4 regions of the Paenibacillus sp. JZ16 genome follow, and region 2 is predicted to be linked to each of the others. Evidence: predicted binding sites of a transcription regulator. Region 2 holds the regulator's gene; each other region holds the start of a gene.
What was found. Region 2 encodes Rex, which represses fermentation and respiration genes when NADH is low (regulators of the CRP and FNR family bind a similar motif). Its sites were predicted from a motif close to TTGTGAAATATTTCACAA; they were not measured.
Positions count from the first base shown of each region.

Region 1 (3,191 bases), 170 kb from region 2:
ATATGGGCCCATGCACCTTTGCTTGATGAAGAGATCCGATGGGTTCGCCCGCACATTATCGCACCCATGGGAAATACGGCACTGCACCGGTTAATCGGAAGCCATGAAACGGTGACATCGCTGCACGGCAAACTGATGGAGGGCCCGGTCCAGCAAGCAGCAGATCCGGAGAATCCAAGTGCAGGCTATATGTTTTCGGAGGAAACCTATAAGATATTCCCTCTGTTCCATCCAGCGGCCGTACTGTATAATAGGAAATTGTCCACATTGATCCAGAATGATTTGGATATTTTGGCTCGTATTTTATGGGATAAAAGCTGATTTTATGGGAAAAAGGGGCTAGGTGGTTTTCAGTTTCTCGGAAATGTGCTAAAATGAAACATACTTACAATTCGTAAGTTTTCTAGTTTTTTGATTAAGCTTATGAGTTTCTATAAACAAGGTGACTTCGTAAAGAGGTGAAGGGATATGGAAGTTACAAATGTTACGATGTGTCCCCGTTTTGAATCTGCATTTTCTTTTCTGGGCAAACGGTGGAACGGTTTGATTATTCAAACGTTGATGAGCGGGCCTAAGCGCTTTAAGGATATTTCGAATTTGATTCCGTCCATGAGCGATAAAATGCTCTCCGAGCGGATGAAGGATTTGGAATGTGAAGGGATACTGATTCGTCATGTCTATCCGGAAACACCGGTACGTATTGAATATGAACTGACTGAAAAAGGCAAAGCACTTCGTCCGGTGATGGAGCAAATTGCATCCTGGGCAGAACAATGGGTCGAAAGATGAGTCATCTTAAGACTCCCCTTGATGATTAAACCCTGGCATGAGATATCCTCATTTCAGGGTTTTTTTTCTAAACGGAAGTATGGTTTCTGTTTATTTACGGCAAGAATATGTGGACATGCACCAAGCGGACGCAGCCGCTATATGATGTAAATAACGAGAGCGGCATATCAAGGAGGCGAGCCCATGACCAAGCGAACGTATATCTCCCGTTTCCATTATGGACAAGAGGACATCTCAGAACTTGAAAACGCTTCATTAAAAGTGCTTCATATTTTTGAGAAAACCAAGCGGATGCTGAGCCAGTATGTGCCGGACTCCCTGTGGTTAGCTGCTTCTGGAACAAGCCCGGAACCTGCAGAAAACGTTAACCAAAACGGTACCAGTGCTTCAGTCATGTTTCAGAAATGGGTCAAAGCCCCCGGCGGATGGAAGTTCATTGGTTATGAAACCGATCGATTTCATGCTACCGGGCAGAATAGGGGACGAACGGGAAGATTTCTGCAGATGATCATCTGGTCACTCTATGAGAAAATCGTGATGATGCATCCCTTCCTTGGCAGCGAGCCGTTTTTTGACGGGGAAGAGCTGGATGTGATTGCGAATTACTTTGTGCCTACGTATATCAGCGCCGTACCGTTGGTGGAGCAGGGAAAAGCCTTTAAGACCATACAGGCCGGCATCGTTCTGTATCAGGAGCATATTCAGGCGCCTGCCGTCACTATGCAATCGGATGGCGGCTTATTAGAGGGGAACTGGATGACCGGGGTAAATCTGGATGCGAAGGGGTTTGCGGGTATTCGCCCTTATTTAAAAGTGCCAAGCGGCGAACGAGCCTATATGGAAGCCGATATTATATAGAGGGTGTTCTCATCATAACCTTGTTCCGACGCGGACAGGGTTATTTGGTATTTTTGTTTAAAATTTTAACGATTTATGTGAAATATATCACAATAAATAATGCCGTCAGACGATATAATTTATGTGAAAGGAACGGAATACCACGATCTAGATAAACGTGTTGGGGAGGAATCAAACTTATGTCCAATATAAAGAGAGAAAAGTTAGTTGTCATTGGCAACGGTATTGCCGGGATTAGCACGGTCGAGCAAATCATTAAACTGGGTGGGAATTTTGACATCACCGTCATTGGACAGGAGCCTCATCCGAATTATAACCGCATTATGCTGTCGTATGTGTTGGAAGGCAGCAAAACCTTGGATGACATTGTATTGAATGATTGGAAATGGTACGAGGATAACCATATCACTTTGCATACGGGTGTCACCGTAACAGCCATTGATGGAGAGCGCAAGGTCGTGACAGCCGACAACGGATTGACGGTGCCTTATGACAAAGTAATGATAGCAACGGGCTCGAAGCCTTTTATTTTACCCGTACCGGGTAGTGACAAAGAAGGCGTTATCGGTTTCCGTAACATAGCCGATTGCACCCAGATGCTGGAGGCCGCTAAGGCCTACAAGAAAGCGGCAGTCATCGGCGGAGGGCTTCTGGGTCTGGAAGCTGCCAAGGGATTGGTCAGCCTCGGCATGGAGGTGACGGTGGTTCATCTCATGCAGGATTTGATGGAGAGCCAATTGGATTCGATGGCATCCGGCATGCTGAAAAGGGAGCTTGAACAGCAGGGTATCAACTTCTTACTAGGCAAACAAACAACCGAAATATTGGGAGATACCAGAGTCACGGGACTCCGGTTCAAGGATGGGGATGAGCTTGAAGCCGACCTGGTGGTCATGGCAGTGGGCATCAGAGCGAACACGGGAATCGCCCAAGCGAGCGGAATCGAAGTAAACCGGGGAATCGTAGTTAATGATTATCTTCAAACTTCCTGGCCGGATGTGTACGCGGTTGGCGAATGCTGCGAGCATCGGGGCGCATGCTACGGCCTGGTTGCGCCGTTGTTCGAACAGGGACAGGTGCTGGCGAAGCATCTGTGCGGCGTGGAAGGCCAGCCTTACGAGGGAAGCATTGTATCGACGAAGCTGAAAATCAGCGGTGTTGATGTATTCTCTGCCGGAGAGTTCATGGAGCAAGCCGAACACGCGGTGATCACCGCGAAAGATGATTGGCGCAAGACTTATAAGAAAATATTAATCCGCGACAATATCATTGTCGGGGCGATATTGTTCGGAGATGTGAGCGATTCGGCAAGCCTTCAATCCATGATTCGGAAAAAGACAGCCATGACGGATGAGATTTACGATTCGATCATGGGCACGGATCGTGCAGGGACAGGAGGCGGCAAGGCATTTTCGCTCGAAAAGATGCCCGACGATGAGATCGTATGCGGATGCAACGGCGTAACCAAAAAAGCCATCGTGGATGCCATTACTCTCCAAGGTCATACGACAGTGGATGAGATCAAAGCTTGCACAGGTGCTACC
Region 1 covers NZ_CP017659.1:6,851,289-6,854,479, forward strand. The annotation lists gene BJP58_RS30610 (uracil-DNA glycosylase) at 1-321, shown strand, start outside; gene BJP58_RS30615 (winged helix-turn-helix transcriptional regulator) at 469-789, shown strand; gene BJP58_RS30620 (hypothetical protein) at 973-1,647, shown strand; gene nirB (nitrite reductase large subunit NirB) at 1,827-3,191, shown strand, end outside.
Region 1: a site for Rex is predicted at 1,723-1,740, ahead of nirB (nitrite reductase large subunit NirB). Genes of this name have one in related genera too.

Region 2 (3,191 bases):
GCTGGCCGAGCTGGAGCATCAAATCCATCTGACGCTGGGTGATGTCGTTCGCAAGGGTGACAAGCTGATTGCCGAAATGAAGGAAGATCTGGACGACTACAGCGCGGACAGTCTGTTAACAGACCTATCGGGTCTGTTTAAGGACCTGGCGGCACACCGCGAGGACCTGAGGACCTTCATGTCCCTGAACGATGAGGGCACGGTTTACTGGATGGAGGCGAACGGCAACTTCCGCGGCAAATCGCTGCAGCTTTATGCGGTGCCTGTCGACGTCAGCACCCACTTAAAGGAATTGTTTTTTGACAAAAAACAAAGCGTGATCCTGACATCGGCGACCTTGTCGGTGGACAAATCGTTTCAGTTCATGATCGAGAACTTGGGTCTTCAGGAAGCGGCAGATAACGGCAACCTGAACACGGTCCTGCTGCCGTCCCCGTTTAATTACAGGGAGCAGGCTCTCCTTGTTGTGCCGCGCGATTTTCCGAGCGTGAAGGGCTCGGTCGGGGATGCACTCTTTGTGAATACACTTGTGCAATCATTGGCTGATACGGCCATCGCAACGCACGGTCGCATGCTTGTCCTGTTCACCTCGTACCGCATGCTGCGTCAGGTGCATGAGCCCTTGAAGGAGGCGCTGGGATCCAGCGATATTACGGTACTGGGACAAGGGATGGACGGAACCAGCCGTACCAAGTTAATCCGGAGATTCCAGGATAGCAGCGCTTCGGTTCTGCTGGGCACCAGCTCCTTCTGGGAAGGAGTAGATATACCCGGTGAGGCGCTCACCTGCCTTGCCATCGTCCGGCTGCCGTTCCAGCCGCCGAATCACCCTCTGGTCGAAGCCAAGAGCGAGCTTCTGCAGCAGCAGAAGAAGAACCCGTTCATGAAGCTTTCGGTTCCGCAAGCGGTCATTCGCTTCAAACAGGGATTTGGCCGACTGGTACGGACCGCGCAGGATAAGGGGATTGTCATCGTTTACGATACTCGGGTCATTGAATCCTATTACGGGAAGTATTTCTTATATTCCTTGCCTGGACCGAAGATGGAGCACATGCCGACAGAGGGGATCGTTCCCCGAATTTCGAAATGGCTGCAGGAAGAGGCAGGCATAGGGAACCAAGCTGAATAAAGTGAAACCATGAACGAGCACAAACAAATGTAGTTATTAACCTATTATTAGGGGGAGCATGCATGAAATCGGAAAAAATTTCGGAAGCCGTGGTCCGCAGATTACCTGTATACTTGCGCTATTTGAATGAGCTTCAGAAAAGGGAGGTCTCCACGGTTTCCTCCCAGGAACTGGGGCAGAAACTGGACCTCAATCCTGCTCAAATTCGTAAGGACCTAGCGTATTTCGGTGATTTTGGACGGAAAGGGATCGGATATGACGTATCTTATCTGATCGAGAAAATTCGCCAGATTCTAAAGCTGGACCAGAAGATCAATGTCGCATTGATTGGGGCCGGTAATCTTGGACATGCATTATCGAATTACAATGCATTTCTGAAGGACAATATGAAGATTGTGGCGGTTTTCGATTCGTATTCTCCCAAAGTTGGTATGAAAATTAACAATTTGGTCGTACAGCCGATGGAGGAACTGGAGAAGACGGTTCATGAGTACGGCATTCGTATCGGGATTATCACCGTTCCGGATTTTGAGGCGCAGAATGTAGCGAATCAACTAATCGCGGCAGGCATCGAGGCTATCCTGAATTTTGCGCCGACCATCCTGAAAGCTCCACCCCATATCCGGATCCATACGGCAGATTTTACTACGGATTTGCAGAGTTTGGCCTATTATTTGGATAACGGCAAGGAGGATGCAGCACATGACGACAACGAAGTGGATGGTTAAAAACGGAACGTTTGCGGTACTAGAGGAAGGCAGATCCGTGTTACACGGATATATGGTCGTGGAGAACGACCGGATCACTTACCTGGGTGAAGAAGAGCCGACTGTCCAAGAGGGAACAGAAATCATCGACGGAACCCATCTGTTTTTCCTGCCTGGATTGGTGAATACGCACGGACATGCGGCCATGTCGCTTCTTCGCGGGTATGGCGACGATCTGGCACTGCAAGTATGGCTTCAGGAAAAAATGTGGCCGATGGAAGCCAAATTCACGGCCGACGATGTATACTGGGGAACCTCGCTCTCCGTGCTGGAGATGATTAAAGGCGGAACCACGACATTTGTGGATATGTATGATCATATGGATCAGGTTGCAAAGGTAGTGGAGGACTCAGGCATGCGCGGCGTTCTGACGCGCGGTGTCATCGGATTATGTCCGCCTGAGGTGCAGCAGCAGAAGCTGGAAGAGGCGGTTGCATTCGCGAAAGACTGGCATGGTCAGGCTGACGGTAGAATTACGACGATGATCTCACCGCATGCACCCTATACGTGCCCGCCGGATTTCATCGAAAAATTCGTGCAAGCGTCACATGATTTGAATCTGCCTTTGCATACGCATATGTCCGAAACGGAAACGGAAGTAGCTCAGAACGTAAATGACTACGGACTTCGCCCTGTTGCCCATCTAGAGAAGCTTGGCATGTTCTCCCGTCCAACGCTGCTTGCGCATGCCGTCCATCTGACCGATGAAGAAATCGAAATTCTGGCCAAACATCAAGTTATGGTTTCGCATAATCCAGGCAGCAATTTGAAGCTTGCCAGCGGCATCGCTCGCGTGCCTGCACTGCTGAAAGCCGGGGTCACCGTGTCTTTGGGTACCGATGGACCTGCCAGCAATAATAATCTGGATATGTTTGAAGAGATGCGGCTGGCCGCACTGATCCATAAAGGAGTAAGCGGGGATCCAACCGCAATTCCAGCATCCGAAGCGCTTCGGATGGGTACAGAATATGGAGCCAAGTCAGCCTTCCTTACGGATATTGGTACGCTTGCGGTAGGCATGAAGGCAGATATGATCGCACTGAACACGGATCAGGCGCACTTCCTTCCGAAGACGGATTACATTTCTCATGCTATCTACTCCGCCAGTGCGAAGGATGTAGAGCATGTATGGGTTGACGGCAAGCAGGTAGTGAAGAATGGCGCGAGTCTCACTCTCGATGAGGAACGTATCCGCCGGGAAGCGCAGCGTGCCTTTGAGCGTCTTACAACCCTCTAGGGAATAATCAAGGGGAGCGAGGAAGACGGATTTGAAGAAAAAAACGAAGTGGATATTG
Region 2 covers NZ_CP017659.1:7,024,450-7,027,640, forward strand. The annotation lists gene dinG (ATP-dependent DNA helicase DinG) at 1-1,129, shown strand, start outside; gene BJP58_RS31540 (redox-sensing transcriptional repressor Rex) at 1,192-1,857, shown strand; gene BJP58_RS31545 (amidohydrolase) at 1,832-3,133, shown strand; gene BJP58_RS31550 (cell wall elongation regulator TseB-like domain-containing protein) at 3,165-3,191, shown strand, end outside.

Region 3 (3,191 bases), 250 kb from region 2:
CCAAGGTCCTTTGAGTCGTTTCAGGAAGGAATGGGAACGGAATTTGGTGCTTTTTATGCCAAGGAGGTATCACAGCCTTGATTCAGATGACGGATGAGCATTTAAGCGAATTGCTTAGAAGCATGTATCAGAATAGCATGGAGGCCATTTTTTTTATCGACGAAAAGGGCAGCGTGGTGGCTATGAATCCGGCTGCGGAGAACATCCTTGACATTGATGTGATTGAGAGGATGCAGTCCGGTGCGGATGGTTCCTTCTGCCAGACCTGCAAAGGCTATACCGATGAACAGGATCTTATAACCTGCTCCACATGCTATTTAGATTATCCGCATGGGGAGTTTTCATCGTTCCAGGTCTATCTTAAGACGCGCGGCGAAGGCATCGTTCCCTATGCGGCCAGTTACCATATCATCGATGAAGCCCGCGGCATCCGGGTGATGATGCTCCTTGACCTGACGAAGCAGCAGAAAACACAGGAAATGCTGCAGCGGACGAATATGCTGAAATATGTCATCAAGGCACAGGAGGACGAGCGTAAGCGGATATCCCGCGAGCTCCATGATAGCGTGGCTCAAGAGCTGCTCAGCTCGCTGGTCGACCTGCGTGTCGTTAAATATATGGATGTAGGCGAGGATGTGCTCAAGAAGCTGCATCAGACCGAGGTGTCTTTAACCCGGCTTTTGGATGACATCCGGCATTTATCCGTTGAACTCAGACCTGCTTCATTGGATGATTTGGGGCTTGAGGCTGCATTCCGCTCCCATTTTAAATGGATCGGGAAGAATTACGGAGTGCTTGTTGAGTTCTCTGCGGAGTTAGCGGCAGCCCGCTACGGCAGCGAGATTGAAACGGTTGTGTACCGGGTATGTCAGGAAGCGGTGCTGAATGCCATGAAATATTCAGGAACGGACGAGGTGCATGTACGATTATGCGAAGTGAACGGCTACCTTCAGCTAACCGTTCGTGACCGTGGAGTTGGGTTTAATATGGTCATTGATGAAGCCAAGGGAACCGGATTGGGGCTGTACGGGATGCGGGAACGCGCGGAGCTCGTCGGGGGTCAGTTTATTTTGCTGTCCGCTCCCGGTGAGGGTACGACGGTTCAGCTCAACATTCCGCTTACGAATGGTGACGACAAGCCGGAGGTGAGGGTTACGTGAAAATTGTGATTGCGGATGATCATGCCGTGGTCCGCAGCGGATTTTCCATGATTCTGAATTACCAGGAAGACATGGAGGTTGTCGCGACGGCGGCAGACGGTATGGAGGCTTACACCATGGTGGCGAAGCATCGGCCGAATGTGCTGTTGATGGATTTAAGCATGCCCCCCGGCGAAAGCGGACTGATTGCGACCGGCAAGATCAGCAGCGAATTTCCGGAAACGAAAATTCTGATTCTAACCATGTATGATGATGACGATTACCTGTTTCATGTTTTAAAAAACGGGGCTTCAGGTTATGTGCTCAAAAATGCGCCGGATGATGAATTAATCTCCGCCATCCGCATGGTGCATAAGGGAGGGACCTATATTCATCCCCAGATGGCGACTTCCCTGGTTCGGGAGTTTATTAAGAAAGATAGTGAGAGCGCGGAGCAGGATCCGTTTAACAGCCTGTCCAAAAGGGAGATTGAGATCCTGCCTCTAATCGCCAAGGGCTATGGCAATAAGGAGATCGCGGAAAAACTGTTCGTATCGGTCAAGACGGTGGAGGCGCACAAGGCCAAAATTATGGAAAAGCTGAATTTGAAAAGCCGTCCGGAGTTAGTGGAATATGCGCTGAAGAAAAAATTGCTGGATTTTTAGTCTTACCTATACAACAGGGCGCAATAAAGGGTCATTGCTTAAAGGAATAGGGAAGTTCCCCGGTGAGATTCAGGGAACTTCCCTATTAGCATTGTGAATAGGTGCACGTACAATAGGAGCTGGGGATCAATATGCCATTCATTACGCTTTAGAAAAGGTGATGGAAATGATCAAAAAGGTGCAGCTTCCGCTGCAAACAATGAATCTGGTGCTTGGCTTTATGGTATGGGTCATCATCTCCGCGCTCTTGCCGTTTATTCGCGAGGATATCTCCATTACGGCCGACCGCCTCGCTATTCTGACGGCTATTCCGGTGGTGCTGGGTTCGGTCCTCCGGATTCCGCTCGGCTATTACGCCAATGTGGTGGGAGCACGAATTGTTTTTATCGCCAGCTTTATCCTGCTGCTGTTTCCGGTTTATTTTATCAGCTCGGCTACCTCCTTTACGCATTTGGTAATCGGCGGCTTGTTCCTTGGGATCGGGGGGGCCGTATTCTCGGTCGGCGTGACCTCGCTGCCTAAATATTATGCGAAAGAGAAGCTCGGACTCGTAAATGGGATATACGGAATGGGCAACATCGGCACCGCCATTACCACGTTTGCTGCACCGGTCATCGCGACTCAGATCGGATGGTCCAAAACCGTCCAGCTGTATTTGGTTCTGCTGTTGATCTTTGCCGTGCTAAATGTAATCTTAGGCGACCGTAAAGAAATCAAAGTGAAAACACCGATCATGGAACAGATCAAGGGTGTATATAAAAATGAAAAATTGTGGTTTTTCTCTCTTTTTTATTTTATTACATTCGGTTCGTTCGTAGCCTTTACGGTGTACTTGCCGAACTTTCTGGTTACCCATTTCGAGCTTGCGAAGGTGGATGCCGGGATGCGGACGGCAGGGTTCATTTTGGTAGCAACAATATTACGCCCTGTAGGCGGCTGGCTTGCAGATAAGTTTAAACCGCTGTTCTTATTAATGGGCGTATTCATAGGGCTCACGGCTGCGGCCATCCTGTTGGCATTCTCTCCATCCATTGGCTTGTATACGGCCGGCTGCTTAACCATTGCCGTTGGTGCCGGGCTTGGAAACGGGGTTATTTTCAAACTCGTGCCCCTTTATTTCAACAAGCAGGCCGGCATTGTGAACGGTATCGTGTCCATGATGGGCGGTCTTGGCGGATTCTTCCCGCCGCTGATGCTTTCCTTCATCCATTCGGCTACGGGGCAATATTCCATTGGGTTCATGGCTTTATCGCAGGTTGCGCTGGCCAGTTTCGTTATTGTGGTATGGATGTACTATCAGGACAAACTCTCCGTACAATCCGAGGTGTTTAACTCCACCGGCCAGGGGATATTGGTTACGGATCGGAGCGGAAAGATCAATGCCGTC
Region 3 covers NZ_CP017659.1:6,769,795-6,772,985, forward strand. The annotation lists gene BJP58_RS30250 (GAF domain-containing protein) at 1-81, shown strand, start outside; gene BJP58_RS30255 (sensor histidine kinase) at 78-1,160, shown strand; gene BJP58_RS30260 (response regulator transcription factor) at 1,157-1,804, shown strand; gene BJP58_RS30265 (nitrate/nitrite transporter) at 1,971-3,191, shown strand, end outside.
Region 3: a site for Rex is predicted at 1,896-1,913, ahead of BJP58_RS30265 (nitrate/nitrite transporter). Genes of this name have one in related genera too.

Region 4 (3,191 bases), 690 kb from region 2:
CCCAGCTCCTGAACAATAATGGACGTAATATCTTCCTCATGCGACTCCATATATTTAACAGCATTTTCAAGGATGTCGCGTTTACGGTAAGGGTTAACCTTATCCCATTCCAGCTTAGCTTGGTAGGCAGCCTGATAGGCATCATCAATGTCTGCAACACTCGCGATTTGAAAAGCCGTAATGACCTCATCATTATATGGATTGATGTCAGGCAGCGTTTTACCGCTTTTACCGTCTCGCCATACCCCGCCTATGAATTGTTTTCCCAATTTCGAATAATCCATATGCACCCTCCTGTGTCGAATAATTCCAACTGATATATTTATCGACTGAATACAGGGAATAGTTAAGTGAATTTTATTTGACCTCTTCTCCCTCCCGGGGAAGGAGTCTGCACGCTAATCATGACAAAACAATAACGCCTTAACCATAAGGTTAGGGCGTTATTGTTAGGGCGTTATTTTACACGTTCGATCGTCATCCGAGCAATACATCACCCAGCTTAGAAGGGGTTCTAACCAATGTTATACCGCTTCGAGAATCCGCTCAAACAAGATGTTGTTTTCCAGATGGATATGCTCGAAGGTGTCCTTTTCAAGCATGGCCAACCGTTGATAGACCAGCCGATACGTGCCGCAGGCATCCGACGGAAGTTCGAAATCAGCGGTTACTTCCCTGAGCTCTTGAAGCAATCTGCCGGCGTGAGCATGTTCATCTTCCAGCTCAGACACATGCGGCTTAAGCTCCGCTGCAGCTTGGTGGTTAGGCTCTGCAACAAATTTCAAGATAAGCGGGAATACATGCTCGTCCTCATCCATCGTATGCTCCAGCAGTTCTTTTTTCAGATCCGAGAAAAGCTCCTGCACCCGGAGAAGCTCGGGATGATGCTCTCCATGAACGCGTGCCAACTTCGTCACATACGGCGTTAAAGCAGGTAATTCATCCCGCAAGAAGGCATGATGTTTATGCTGGATGTATTCAATCAGTTCGGATTCCCTCAGTGAAGCCGGACGGCTTTCCTGATAATCGGCAAACTTGTTCTCCAGGGTTTGAACCTTCTCCAGTACGGCGGCAGGTTCCAAATTACGCTGTTTAGCTGCTTCTTCCAGTGGCACCTGCCCTCCACAACAAAAATCAATCCGGAGTGATCGGAATAAATCCGCCGTTTGCGGGATGGATGTAACAATATCGGATACCTGGCTCTGAAGCGTGAATGAACTCATAGTCAAACCTCCTTAGACTAAACCCCATCTTTGTGAACTATTTCACTCTTACAACCCAAGTATATGAAACTCCTGTCTCCGTACATGTGATTGCAGTCATACTGAAATGGAACACTATGTGAACGTTCAGGATCCGAGAACTACGGGAGCCAGAGCAGCACAAAAACAGGGATCTCACCATCCCTGTTTTGTGGATTCTGGAATAAAAGCATCATGATATCCAGCTTGATTCAAAATTTGAGGGCTTTAGAACTTATATAATCTCTTCTCTTAATGCCTCGGCATGCCGCAGCAGGATGTCCGCCGCCAGTTCTGACACATGTTTGCCCCGCTGTGCCCGGACCTCGTTCTCAAAGCTATCCATATTTCCCTTCTCCAGCTTCTTCGTCAAACTGTTGGCGATACCGGCATTCCCAATCTCTCCGCTGCTCAGGAACCGTTCGATCAAAGCGATCATATCGCCGGTGCTCGTAACCGTCTGAAATTCAATCTCAGCTACTGACGTATTGCCCGCAAGATCTGCTCCTTCAACGGTTAAGACATGACTCCCGAGCGGGAGCTGGTACAGCGGGATGGCTTCACCGGGTTGAACGGGATTACCGTCCAGCTTGATAACCGTCCGGCTGTCGTCGACGCCGGAAACGGAATCGCTCATTTCAATGATCGGCGTCCAATCCCTGGAGACATTCCATCCTCCCTCCTGTACCGGTGTTTCTACGTAAATATCCGGTGGGGACAGATCCATATTCAATACAATGGATCGGATGCTTTCCTCAAGACCTGCAGCGTTGACGGAGCGATAGTATATCGCAGCCGCGGCCGCTTCCCGGTCCAGAACGATCGGCCCCGAGTAAGGAGTCCAGGTGATACCGTCTAAACTGTAGACGGTTTCGGTAACAGTTGAACCGTCGTCTTCCGCACTCAATTCAATGGTAACCGGCACCGTATACCAGCCGTTCAGGCCGTTCGGTGTTTCCGGTGTTATTTTGGACGATGTGTGCGGAGGTGTATCGTCTTCTTCCCCGTAAGGCTGCGGAAGAACAGGCATTCTAGTCGGATCCCAACCATCCGATCCCTTCATCATCATTGGAATCGTGTACAGATTCGCTTCCTCCGGCGTGAGCTGCTTCGACCAATTCGCGCGGGCTTCGGCTGCCGCACCAGGTCCGGTATTGTTATATTCATAGTATTTGGCGGTTTTCTCGTTATCCGGTCGTCCCCAGTTATGCCAGCCTTTATCGTGCACGATTCCTTCCATTTCCGTGTTCATGAACAGCACATGGGCAAAGGGTCTCCATGGTCGCCCGAGGTAGACATCTTCGATTCCGTCCGCTCCTGTAATCTTGCTGTTGAGGAACAAATATCCGTAGGGCTGATTTTCCGGCGTGCTGGCAGCGGTAATATATCCGCCTGAACGGACATTGTGAATGACGCTCTGGTCAAACACGGCGATTCCAGGTCCATAGATAAAATCCACCGCTCCTTCAATATAACTGTTCTTCACATACACCCGTTTCCCGGCATTGTTCACAAAGAACGTATCCTGATAACCGATCATGCGGACATGCTTGAAAAAGGCCCGATCTCCCCGAAGGTCCAGCGCAGGCGCCGGGCCTTGAGGACCCGCTCCATTCGCAAACGTGATGTTCTCGGCGGTAAAATCATCGGATTCGACGGCGGTGGCACGTTCATTGAATCCGGTGCCCGTTATCCCGGTGTAGGTAATGACCGTATCTTCCTTGCTCTCGCCAATAAAACTCACGGCATGCTTCGTCTTAGGAACGGTAACCTGCTCCTCATAGATTCCATTACGGATATAGATTATCGTTCGGTCCGTATTGCCATCCGGGATGGAGTCCACCGCGGCTTGAACGCTGGTAAACATGCCTGTGCCGTCTTTCGCCACGACGATGACGGAAGCAGGTGTTGCTCCTTGAGGATCGCTTCCGACGCCCGGCCCGTTCTCGT
Region 4 covers NZ_CP017659.1:295,304-298,494, reverse strand. The annotation lists gene BJP58_RS01280 (benzaldehyde dehydrogenase) at 1-284, opposite strand, end outside; gene ric (iron-sulfur cluster repair di-iron protein) at 525-1,223, opposite strand; gene BJP58_RS01270 (pectinesterase family protein) at 1,477-3,191, opposite strand, start outside.
Region 4: a site for Rex is predicted at 1,254-1,271, ahead of ric (iron-sulfur cluster repair di-iron protein). Genes of this name have one in related genera too.